3 linked regions of the Cupriavidus taiwanensis LMG 19424 genome follow. The protein of the gene in region 2 interacts with the protein of the main gene of each other region in a pairwise test. Links are inferred from orthologs where the notes say so. Each region holds a gene or a part of one and is shown on either strand. Other genes may lie near its edges.

Region 1 (3,047 bases), 500 kb from region 2 along the record:
CAGCCGCACCAGGGTCTCGGCCAGGTCGGTGCCGTCGACGTTGGAGACGAAGTGCATGCGCGGCGCGGCATGGCCGTCGGCATCGGCCAGGTGCGACAGTGCGCGGCACACCATGCGCGGTCCCAGGTCGGAGCCGCCGATGCCGATATTGATGACATCGGTGATGCGCTCGCCGGTCGCGCCCTTCCAGGCGCCGCTGCGCACCCGTGCGGAGAAGTCGCGCATGCGTGCCAGCACCTGATGGATGGCCGGCACGACCGCTTCGCCATCGACCTTGAAGGCGGCGCCGGCGGGCGCGCGCAGCGCCACGTGCAGGACCGCGCGGTCTTCGGTGGTGTTGATATGCTCGCCCGCGAACATCGCATCGCGGCGCCGCGTGACGCCGGCCTCTGCCGCCAGCTGCATCAGCAGGCTCATGGTTTGCGGCGTGATGCGGTTCTTCGAGTAATCCAGATAGAGGCCAGCGGCTTCCAGCGAGCATTGTGCGACGCGCTGTGCGCCTTCGCGATCGAACCAGTCGCGCATCTGGGCGTCGCGAAGGGTGTCATGGTGCCGCAGCAGGGCATTCCAGGCGTGAAGGTCAGTGGGCATGCAGGACTAGCGTGCAGGACTAGCGGGGTTGCGGGGGCGCGAGCCGCGTGACGTTGCCGGCTTGCAAGACGGAGCGGTAAGTATATCGCCGCCATCGCGGCATCGGGCCTCGCGGCGGCGCCATATCGTTACCACTTGCAACATAACAGCCGCGGCACCGCACGGGTATCGGTCGTTGTCTGACGGCAGGTGCGGCCCGCGCCGCCGGTATGCGCGCGAACGCGCGCTTCACGCGTTCGCCGCGCTCAGCAACTGGTTGAATATGGCGCGCGCCGGCGCATACAGCTCGCTTGCCGTGACGCCTGCCGGGCCTGTGCCCTGTGCGACCAGCACATCGGCGGCACGGCCGTGGATCCACACCGCCGCCTGCGCCGCGGCCAGCGGCGCCATGCCTTGCGCCAGCAGCGCGCCCAGCATGCCGGCCAGCACGTCGCCGGTGCCGGCGCTGGCCAGCGCCGCGTTGCCGGTCGGGTTCAACGTCCAGGGGCTGCCGTCGGGAGCGGCAATCACGCTGCCCGAGCCCTTCAGCACCACCACGGCCCGCCATTGCGCGGCCAGCGCCGCCGCGGCGGCGGGCCGGTCGCGCTGGATCTCGGCCACCGGCACGCCCATCAGCCGCGCGGCTTCGAGCGGGTGCGGCGTCATCACGGTGGCCGCGCCGCGCGTGGCCAGGGTGCCGGCCAGTGCCGGGTCTGACGCCAGCAGGTTCAGCGCATCGGCATCCAGCACCAGCGGCAGCGTCGTGGCCTGCAGCAGCCGTGCGAACTGCTGGCGGGCGTTGGCATCGGTGCCCAGGCCCGGGCCGATCACCAGCGCCGACATCGACGTGTGCGCCAGCGTGTCGACCGCATGCAGCATCAGTTCCGGATGCAGCGGATCGAGCAGCGGTGCCGGCTGCGCCAGGAAGCCGATATGCACCTTGCCCGCGCCGAGCCATTGCGCGGCCCGGGCACCAAGCAGCGGCGCGCCGGTCATGCCCACGTTGCCGCCGATGACGGCGAGCGAGCCGTGCGTCCCCTTGTTGCTGGCGTGCCGGCGCCGGGGCAGCGCGGCACCGAAGAGCGCCGGGCCATTCACCAGGCCTTGCGGCGTTTCGTGCTGGAGATCGTCCAGGCCGATCGGCGCGATGTCGACCGCGCCGGCGCAGTCGCGCCCGTCGAGCGTGAGCAGGCCGGGCTTGGCGGCAATGAAGGTCAGCGTGCGCTGCGCCCGCACTGCCGGCGCGCCCGCGCCGGTGTCGGCGGACAGCCCGCTGGGAATGTCCAGCGCAAACACGGGCAGCCCGCTGCGATTGAGTTGCGCGATCCACCACGCCATGGGGCCGTCGGCGGGGCGGTTCAGGCCGATGCCCAGCAGGCCGTCGACGATCGCGGTGGTGTCGGCGGGCCAGGGCGCGTCATGCGAGGCATCCCTCTGCGCCATCGCGCGCAGCGGCACGGCCGCGGCCTGCGCCTGCTGCCATGCGGTCGCGGCATCGGCGGGCAGGCGCTGCGGATCGGCCGCCAGCCACACCTGCACCGCGCGGCCGGCACGGTGCAGCAGCGTGGCGGCGACCAGCGCATCGCCGCCGTTGTTGCCAGGACCCGCCAGGAACAACAGCGGTCCGCCGGGCGCATGGCAGGCGAGCCAGCGCGCCGCCGCGGCGCCCGCGCGCGACATCAGCGTGAAGGCCGGCAGCTGCGCCAGCGCGGCGCGCTCGATGCGGCGGATGGCGGCCACGTCGTAGAGCGGCACCGGGCGCGGTGCGGCGGCATCCAGGGCAAGCCAGCCTTCACCATGGGCGGCGGGTGTGAGGACGGTGGCGGCAGAGGGTGTCATGTCGGGCTTATCCGGACGGCCCCAGCCCGTAGCGATCCGGCAGCAGGCCTTCCATGTCGATGTCGGGGCCGCCGTGGCTGGCGCCAGCGCTGGCGGCGATCTGGTCAGCCGCAATCTTGCCTGATCCGCAGCTCATCGCCCAGCCCGTCGAACCATGGCCGAGGTTCAGGAACAGTCCGGGCACGGCGGTGGGTCCGATCAGCGGCGGGCCGTCGGGCAGCATCGGCCGCGCGCCGGCCCATTGCGTGGCCTCGTGGTAGTTGCCTGCCGCCGGAAACCAGTCGCGCGCCACCTTGACCAGCGTGTTCAGCGCGGCGGGGCGCAGGTCGAGCCGGCGCGAGCCCAGCTCCGCCGTGCCGGCCACGCGCAGCCGGTTGCCCATGCGCGTCATGGCGACCTTGTACGATTCGTCCATCAGCGCCCCCAGCGGGGCCTGCAGCTCGTCGCGGATCATTACCGTCACCGAATAGCCCTTGACCGGATACAGCGGCACGCGCAAGCCCAGCGGGCGCAGCAGTGCGGCACTGTCGGCGCCGGCGGCAAGCAGCACGCGCTCGGCGCTCAGCACCTCGGCCGCACCCTGGCCGCCGGGCTGGGACAGTTCCAGCTCCAGCTTGCCGGCGTGGCCCGGCCGGATG
Region 2 (3,099 bases):
TGGTACAAGAAGCAGGCGGGCGAGCAATGGGACGCGGCCGCCAACGGCGGCGACAACGATCCGGGCGTGCGCTCGGTGCGCCAGATCTACGACTACTACAAGAAATTCGGTTATCCCACCGAGGTCATGGGCGCGAGCTTCCGCAGCACCGCGCAGATCCTGTCGCTGGCCGGCTGCGACCTGCTGACCATCAGCCCCGAACTGCTCGAGCAGCTCGCCGGCGGCCAGGGTCCGGTGGTGCACAAGCTGTCGGTGGACCAGGCCCAGGCGGCCAACATCGCCCGCATCACCGCCGACGAGCCGTCGTTCCGCTGGCAGCTCAACGAAGACGCCATGGCGACAGAAAAGCTGGCCGAAGGCATCCGCCTGTTCGCCGCGGATGCGGTCAAGCTGGAGAAGCTGATCGGCGAGATTGCAAAATAAGGCTCGCCGGACAACGAAGCCGCCGTCGTTCCCGCGAAGGCGGGAATGACAGTGGAAATTGACGCCTTGACCCGGCTCAGCCGGCCGATGGCGCCGGCTGCGGCCACAGCTGGGGCAGGCACGCGCCGGCCGCGGCCGACAGCACGATGTCCGCGGTCTGGTCCAGCGCCGACGGCTGCGGGTTGACCACGATCACCGGCGCGCCATGGTCGCGCGCCACGCCCGGCAGCCCCGCCGCCGGGTACACCAGCCCCGAGGTGCCGACCACCAGGCACAGGTCGCAGGTCTGCGCCACATGCTCGGCGCGGTAGCGCGCGACACGCGGCAGGTCTTCGCCGAACCACACCACCCCCGGGCGCATCAGCGCGCCGCACAGATTGCAGCGCGGCGGCATGCCGGGCAGCGCGGTGGCCTCGCTGCAGCGGCCGCAGCCATCCAGCCACTTGTTGGCGAACAGGTTGCCGTGCAACTCGATCACGCCGGCGCTGCCCGCGCGCTGGTGCAGGCCGTCGACGTTCTGCGTCACCAGCGTGACCGGCTTCTGCGCGGCCAGCGCCACCAGCGCGTGATGCGCCGGGTTCGGGTTGACCGCCGCCACCAGTTCGCGCCGGTGCTGGTACCACTGCCACACCAGCGCGGGCTGGCGGCGGTAGGCGGCCTCGCTGGCCAGCTCCTCCGGATCGAACTGCTCCCACAGTCCGGTCATGGCGTCGCGGAAGGTCGGCACGCCGGATTCGGCGGAAATACCGGCGCCGGTCAGCACGAAGATATTGCTGGCGCCGCCGATCAGCCGGCGCGCTTCTTCGAGCCCCGGGAGTGCCGGCAGACGCGACTCGTCGGCCATGGTCTCAGCGCGGCAGGCGCCGCTGGCGCACGGCCTCGTACAGGCACACGCCGCTGGCCACCGACACGTTCAGGCTTTCCACGCCGCCCGCCATCGGAATGCCAACCAGCTCGTCGCAGGTCTCGCGCGTCAGGCGGCGCATGCCCTCGCCTTCCGCGCCCATCACGATCGCGGTCGGTCCCTTGAAATCGATGTCGTACAGCGACTTCTCGGTGCCGTCGGCGGTACCGATCACCCAGATGCCGCGCTCCTGCAGTTCGCGCAGGGTGCGCGCCAGGTTGGTCACGGTGATATAGGGAACGGTTTCTGCCGCGCCGCTGGCGACCTTGGCCACGGTGGCGTTCAGGCCGACGCTGCGGTCCTTGGGCGCGATCACGGCGTGCGCGCCGGCACCGTCGGCCACGCGCAGGCAGGCGCCCAGGTTGTGGGGATCGGTAACGCCATCCAGCACCAGCAGCAGCGGCGTGCCTTCGATGCCGTCCAGCAGTTCGTCGAGGTTCAGGGCCAGCGCCACGTCCTCGGCACGCGCCACCACGCCCTGGTGGCGGTCGGTGCCGGCCATGCCGCGCAGGCGCTCGGCATCGACCGGATGCAGGCGCACGCCCAGGCTTTCGGCCAGGCGCACGAAGTCCTGCATGCGCCGGTCGCGGCGGGCGGATTCGATGTAGATGTCGGACACGCCCTTGGGATCTTGCCGCAGGCGCGCGGTCACGGCGTGAAAGCCGATCAGGAGTTTTTGTTTAGCCATGGGCGCGATTGTACCCGCCCGGCCGCCGTCCCCGCGTGGCCGGGACGGCAACCTGACGGCAACTCGACGCCGATCCGCTAGCGCTTGCGCGGCGTGCGCTTGGTGGCGGTCTTGCCCGCCGGCTTGGCCGCTCGCGCCTTGGAAGCCGGCTTGCGCGGCTTTTCCAGGTGCGCGGGCTTGGGCTTGGCGGCGCGCTTGCCCGGCTTGCCGCCGGTCTTCAGGTGCGGCTTGAGCGGCGTGATCACCGCCTCGAACACCGGTTGCTCTTCGATCACCCGGTCCAGCGTCTCGTCGAACGATTCCTCCGGCTTGGACGAGCCACCCAGCAGCGCCGCCAGCTGGCGGCCCTTCTTGCGCGCCGGCACCGCATGGGCGGCCGGCACGCGCGGCTGGGTTTCGGCCCCCGTCACGCGCGCGCGCAGGGTTTTCGCCGAAGGCTCCTGCACCAGGCGGAAATCGATCTTGCGCGCATCGAGGTCGACACGCGACACCTGCACGCGCACCCGGTCGGTCAGCCGGTAGCGGATGCCGGTGCGCTCGCCGCGCAGCTCGTTGCGGGCCTCGTCGTACTGGAAGTAGTCGCTGCCCAGCTCGGTCACGTGGACCAGGCCTTCGACGTAGAGCTCGTCGAGCTGTACGAAGATGCCGAACGAGGTCACGGCGCTGACGGTGCCGGCATAGTCGCTGCCCAGCTTGTCGCGCATGAAGTAGCACTTGAGCCAGGCCTCGACATCGCGCGAGGCCTCGTCGGCGCGGCGCTCATTGGCCGAGCAGTGCAGGCCCAGCTCGTCCCAGATGGCCTCGTTGCGCCGGGCGCGCGCCGCGGTCAGCTCGGCCTTCTGCTCGGCGTCCTTCGCCTGCAGCCGGCGCGCCTTCGGCGAGATCGCGGTGTTCAGCTCGGTGCCGTGGGCAAATGCGGGCTGGTACTTGGTGTGCGCCAGCACCGCCTTGATCGCGCGGTGCACCAGCAGGTCGGGATAGCGGCGGATCGGGCTGGTGAAGTGCGCGTAGGCCTCGTAGGCCAGGCCGAAGTGGCCGATATTGTCGGGGCTGTACACCGCCTGCTGCATCGAGCGCAGCAGCA
Region 3 (2,912 bases), 1.4 Mb from region 2 along the record:
TGTCGTTGATCTGCGCGGTCGTCGACAAGTCCAGCAGCACGCGCGCCACCTGCGCATCCTTGTTGCCCATGTTGGCGCCGCCGATCAGGTCGGAGGCATTTTCCTTGTTGGCCAGCCAGCGCGCCGCGGTACTGGACGCGCCGCGCTCGGACAGCGCGAACACCGACGCGCCGCGCGCCTCGGGCGACAGGAAGGCATCGGCGTGGATCGACACGAACAGGTCCGCCTGCACGCGGCGCGCCTTCTGCACGCGCACGTTCAGCGGCACGAAGAAATCGGCGTCGCGCGTCATCATCGCGCGCATATTGGGCTGCGCGTCGATCTTGGCGCGCAGGCGGTGCGCGATCTGCAGCACCACGTCCTTTTCGCGCGAGCCGGCCGCGCCGATCGCGCCCGGGTCTTCGCCGCCATGGCCGGGGTCGATCGCCACGGTCAGCAGCCGGCGCATCTTGAACGGGCGCTCGGCGGTGGGATTGTCGCGTGCGACCGGCGGCACCACGGGCGCGTTCGGGGCCGGCACCGGCGGCACCGGTGCGGTGGACGGTGTCGACGGCCGCGGCCGGGCCGCGGCCACCGGCGGCGGCAGCGGCGCGGTGGTGGGCGGCACTTCGCCCTTCTCGTCGAAGCGGCGCACCAGCGCGCCGATGGCGTCCTCTTCCGCGCCGGCCGGAGCGCCGGCGATGCCTTCCGCGCCCGGCGCGGGGGCCGAGGTGGCAAAGCGGCGCTGCTTTTCCTCGGTGTCGCGCACCAGCTTCCACAGCGGGTCGGGCGGGTTGACCGGATACAGGTCGAACACCAGCCGGTTGCGGTAGCTGCCGATGGGCGCCAGCGTGAACACTTGCGGCGCCACGTTTTCCTTCAGGTCGAACACCATGCGGACCACGCGCGGGCGGTTCTGGCCGACGCGCACGGTCTGGATATACGGGTCGTTCGGGGTGATCTTGGCCACCAGCTCGCGCAGCGTGGGCGACAGGTCGAGGCCGTCGATGTCCACCACCAGCCGGTCGGGGTCGCGGATCATCTGGTGCACCGCGGCCAGCGGCGTATCGGATTCGATGGTGACGCGGGTGTAGTCCTCCGCCGGCCACACGCGCACCGCGACGATGCCGGCGCCCGACGCGATCTGCGGACCGGCCAGCGTCAGCACGGCGGCGCCGGCGCCCAGCTTCAGCGCCTGCGCCATCCATTTGCGGCGCGCCTGCAGCAGGCCGTCGGGTCCATCGGGGCGGTCGGTGGCAAGTCGCTTGATCAGCATGCGTTCAGCAAGGTAAGTCCAGTGGGAGTATAGGCGCGCATGGTCGCGATCCGCCGCTCGCCGGCGTCATCGGCGCCGGCCATGTCCGATTGGAGCAACACGTGCAGGTCCGGTTCCCCCAGCAGGCGCCCGGCCTTCTCCGGCCACTCGACCAAATTGAAGGCCGGCTCTGCAAAGCAGTCTCGAAAACCCGCGTCGAGCCACTCTTCGGGATCGGCAAAGCGGTACAGGTCGAAGTGGTAGACCGTCAGCGGCGAGCCGTCGGCGCGGGCGACTTCATAGGGCTCGCACAGCGTGTAGGTCGGGCTGCGGACCTTGCCCGCGTGGCCCAGCGCCCGCAGCACGGCGCGCGACAGCGTGGTCTTGCCGGCGCCCAGGTCACCCGACAGCTGCACATGGACCGTGCGCGGCGGCATCGCCTGCACGGCGGCGGCCAGTGCGGCGCCCAGGCGCGCGGTGGCGGCTTCGTCGGGCAGCGTCAGGGTGCGTTCTTCGAGCAAGGGCATTGCGTACAATTCAGGAATGATCGACCGAGTCGCCCCAGGGCAGGCGGATGCGCCGCCCACACCAGTACCAGATACCAGCGGCCACGCGGCCGCGGGCCCGGGGGAGCTTGCGGCGCTGGCCGCGTCGATCCGCGCATGGGGCGCGGCGCTGGGCTTTGCCTCGGTGCGCATCGCCGATGTCGACCTCGCGCACGCCGAGCCCGGACTGCTGGCCTGGCTGGCGCAGGGCTGCCACGGCGACATGGATTATATGGCCAACCACGGCCTGCGGCGCGCCCGTCCGGCCGAACTGGTGCCCGGCACGGTGCGCGCGATCGTGGCGCGCATGCCCTATGTCCCGGCCGCCGGCGCGCACGCGCAGGCCGCCGACTGGCGCCGCCACGAGCTGGCGCGGCTGGACGACCCGGCCACCGCGGTAGTGTCGCTGTATGCGCGCGGGCGCGACTACCACAAGGTGCTGCGCAGCCGCCTGCAGCAGCTGGCCAGCCGGATCGAGGCCGAGATCGGCAAGTTCGGCTACCGCGTCTTTACCGATTCGGCCCCCGTCATGGAAGTGGCGCTGGCGAGCCAGGGCGGTCTCGGCTGGCGCGGCAAGCATACGCTGCTGCTGGACCGCGACGGCGGCTCGATGTTCTTCCTCGGCGAGATCCTGGTGGACATCCCGCTGCCCGCCGATCCGCCCGAATCCGGCCATTGCGGCAGCTGCCACCGCTGCCTGGACATCTGCCCCACGCGCGCCATCGTCGCGCCCTACCGGCTCGATGCGCGCCGCTGCATTTCCTACCTCACCATCGAGCACAAGGGCGCGATCCCGGTGGAATTCCGCGCGCCGATGGGCAACCGCGTCTACGGCTGCGACGACTGCCAGCTGGCCTGCCCGTGGAACAAGTTCGCGCACGTGGCCACCGTGCCGGACTTCGATGTGCGCAATGGCCTGGACGCGCCCGACATGGTGGCGCTGTTCCAGTGGACCGAAGCCGAATTCAACCAGCGCCTCGAAGGCAGCCCGATCCGCCGCATCGGCCATGAGCGCTGGCTGCGCAATCTGGCGGTGGGGCTTGGCAACAGCCTGCGCGCGGCCCGGTCGGGCACGCGCGCCGAAGACGCGGCCCTGGCCGCGCGCATCCGCGCCGCACTGCTGGCGCGGCGCG

The links.
Region 1: the proteins of rlmB (region 2) and RALTA_RS06905 interact in binary tests that used the Escherichia coli proteins (3 or more experiments, as listed by UniProt). The link is inferred for Cupriavidus taiwanensis LMG 19424 from one-to-one orthologs.
Region 3: the proteins of rlmB (region 2) and tsaE interact in binary tests that used the Escherichia coli proteins (3 or more experiments, as listed by UniProt). The link is inferred for Cupriavidus taiwanensis LMG 19424 from one-to-one orthologs.

The regions. Positions count from the first base shown.
Region 1 is NC_010528.1:1,495,440-1,498,486, forward strand. What follows is about bases 115-3,009. They hold RALTA_RS06905 (bifunctional ADP-dependent NAD(P)H-hydrate dehydratase/NAD(P)H-hydrate epimerase), read right to left. Parts: upstream 2,410-3,009; coding sequence 820-2,409; downstream 115-819. Other genes in these bases: pgi (glucose-6-phosphate isomerase), read right to left, coding at 115-591; RALTA_RS06910 (D-amino acid dehydrogenase), read right to left, coding at 2,417-3,009. Also shown: more of pgi, read right to left, coding at 1-114; more of RALTA_RS06910, read right to left, coding at 3,010-3,047. UniProt on the Escherichia coli protein: Bifunctional enzyme that catalyzes the epimerization of the S- and R-forms of NAD(P)HX and the dehydration of the S-form of NAD(P)HX at the expense of ADP, which is converted to AMP.
Region 2 is NC_010528.1:1,995,900-1,998,998, forward strand. Bases 144-3,090 are described here. They hold rlmB (23S rRNA (guanosine(2251)-2'-O)-methyltransferase RlmB), read right to left. Parts: upstream 2,016-3,090; coding sequence 1,272-2,015; downstream 144-1,271. Other genes in these bases: tal (transaldolase), read left to right, coding at 144-423; RALTA_RS09120 (SIR2 family NAD-dependent protein deacylase), read right to left, coding at 500-1,267; rnr (ribonuclease R), read right to left, coding at 2,093-3,090. Also shown: more of tal, read left to right, coding at 1-143; more of rnr, read right to left, coding at 3,091-3,099. UniProt on the Escherichia coli protein: Specifically methylates the ribose of guanosine 2251 in 23S rRNA.
Region 3 is NC_010528.1:568,612-571,523, reverse strand. The notes cover bases 6-2,765. They hold tsaE (tRNA (adenosine(37)-N6)-threonylcarbamoyltransferase complex ATPase subunit type 1 TsaE), read right to left. Parts: upstream 1,762-2,765; coding sequence 1,249-1,761; downstream 6-1,248. Other genes in these bases: queG (tRNA epoxyqueuosine(34) reductase QueG), read left to right, coding at 1,778-2,765; RALTA_RS02705 (N-acetylmuramoyl-L-alanine amidase), read right to left, coding at 6-1,255. In the rest of the region: more of RALTA_RS02705, read right to left, coding at 1-5; more of queG, read left to right, coding at 2,766-2,912. UniProt on the Escherichia coli protein: Required for the formation of a threonylcarbamoyl group on adenosine at position 37 (t(6)A37) in tRNAs that read codons beginning with adenine.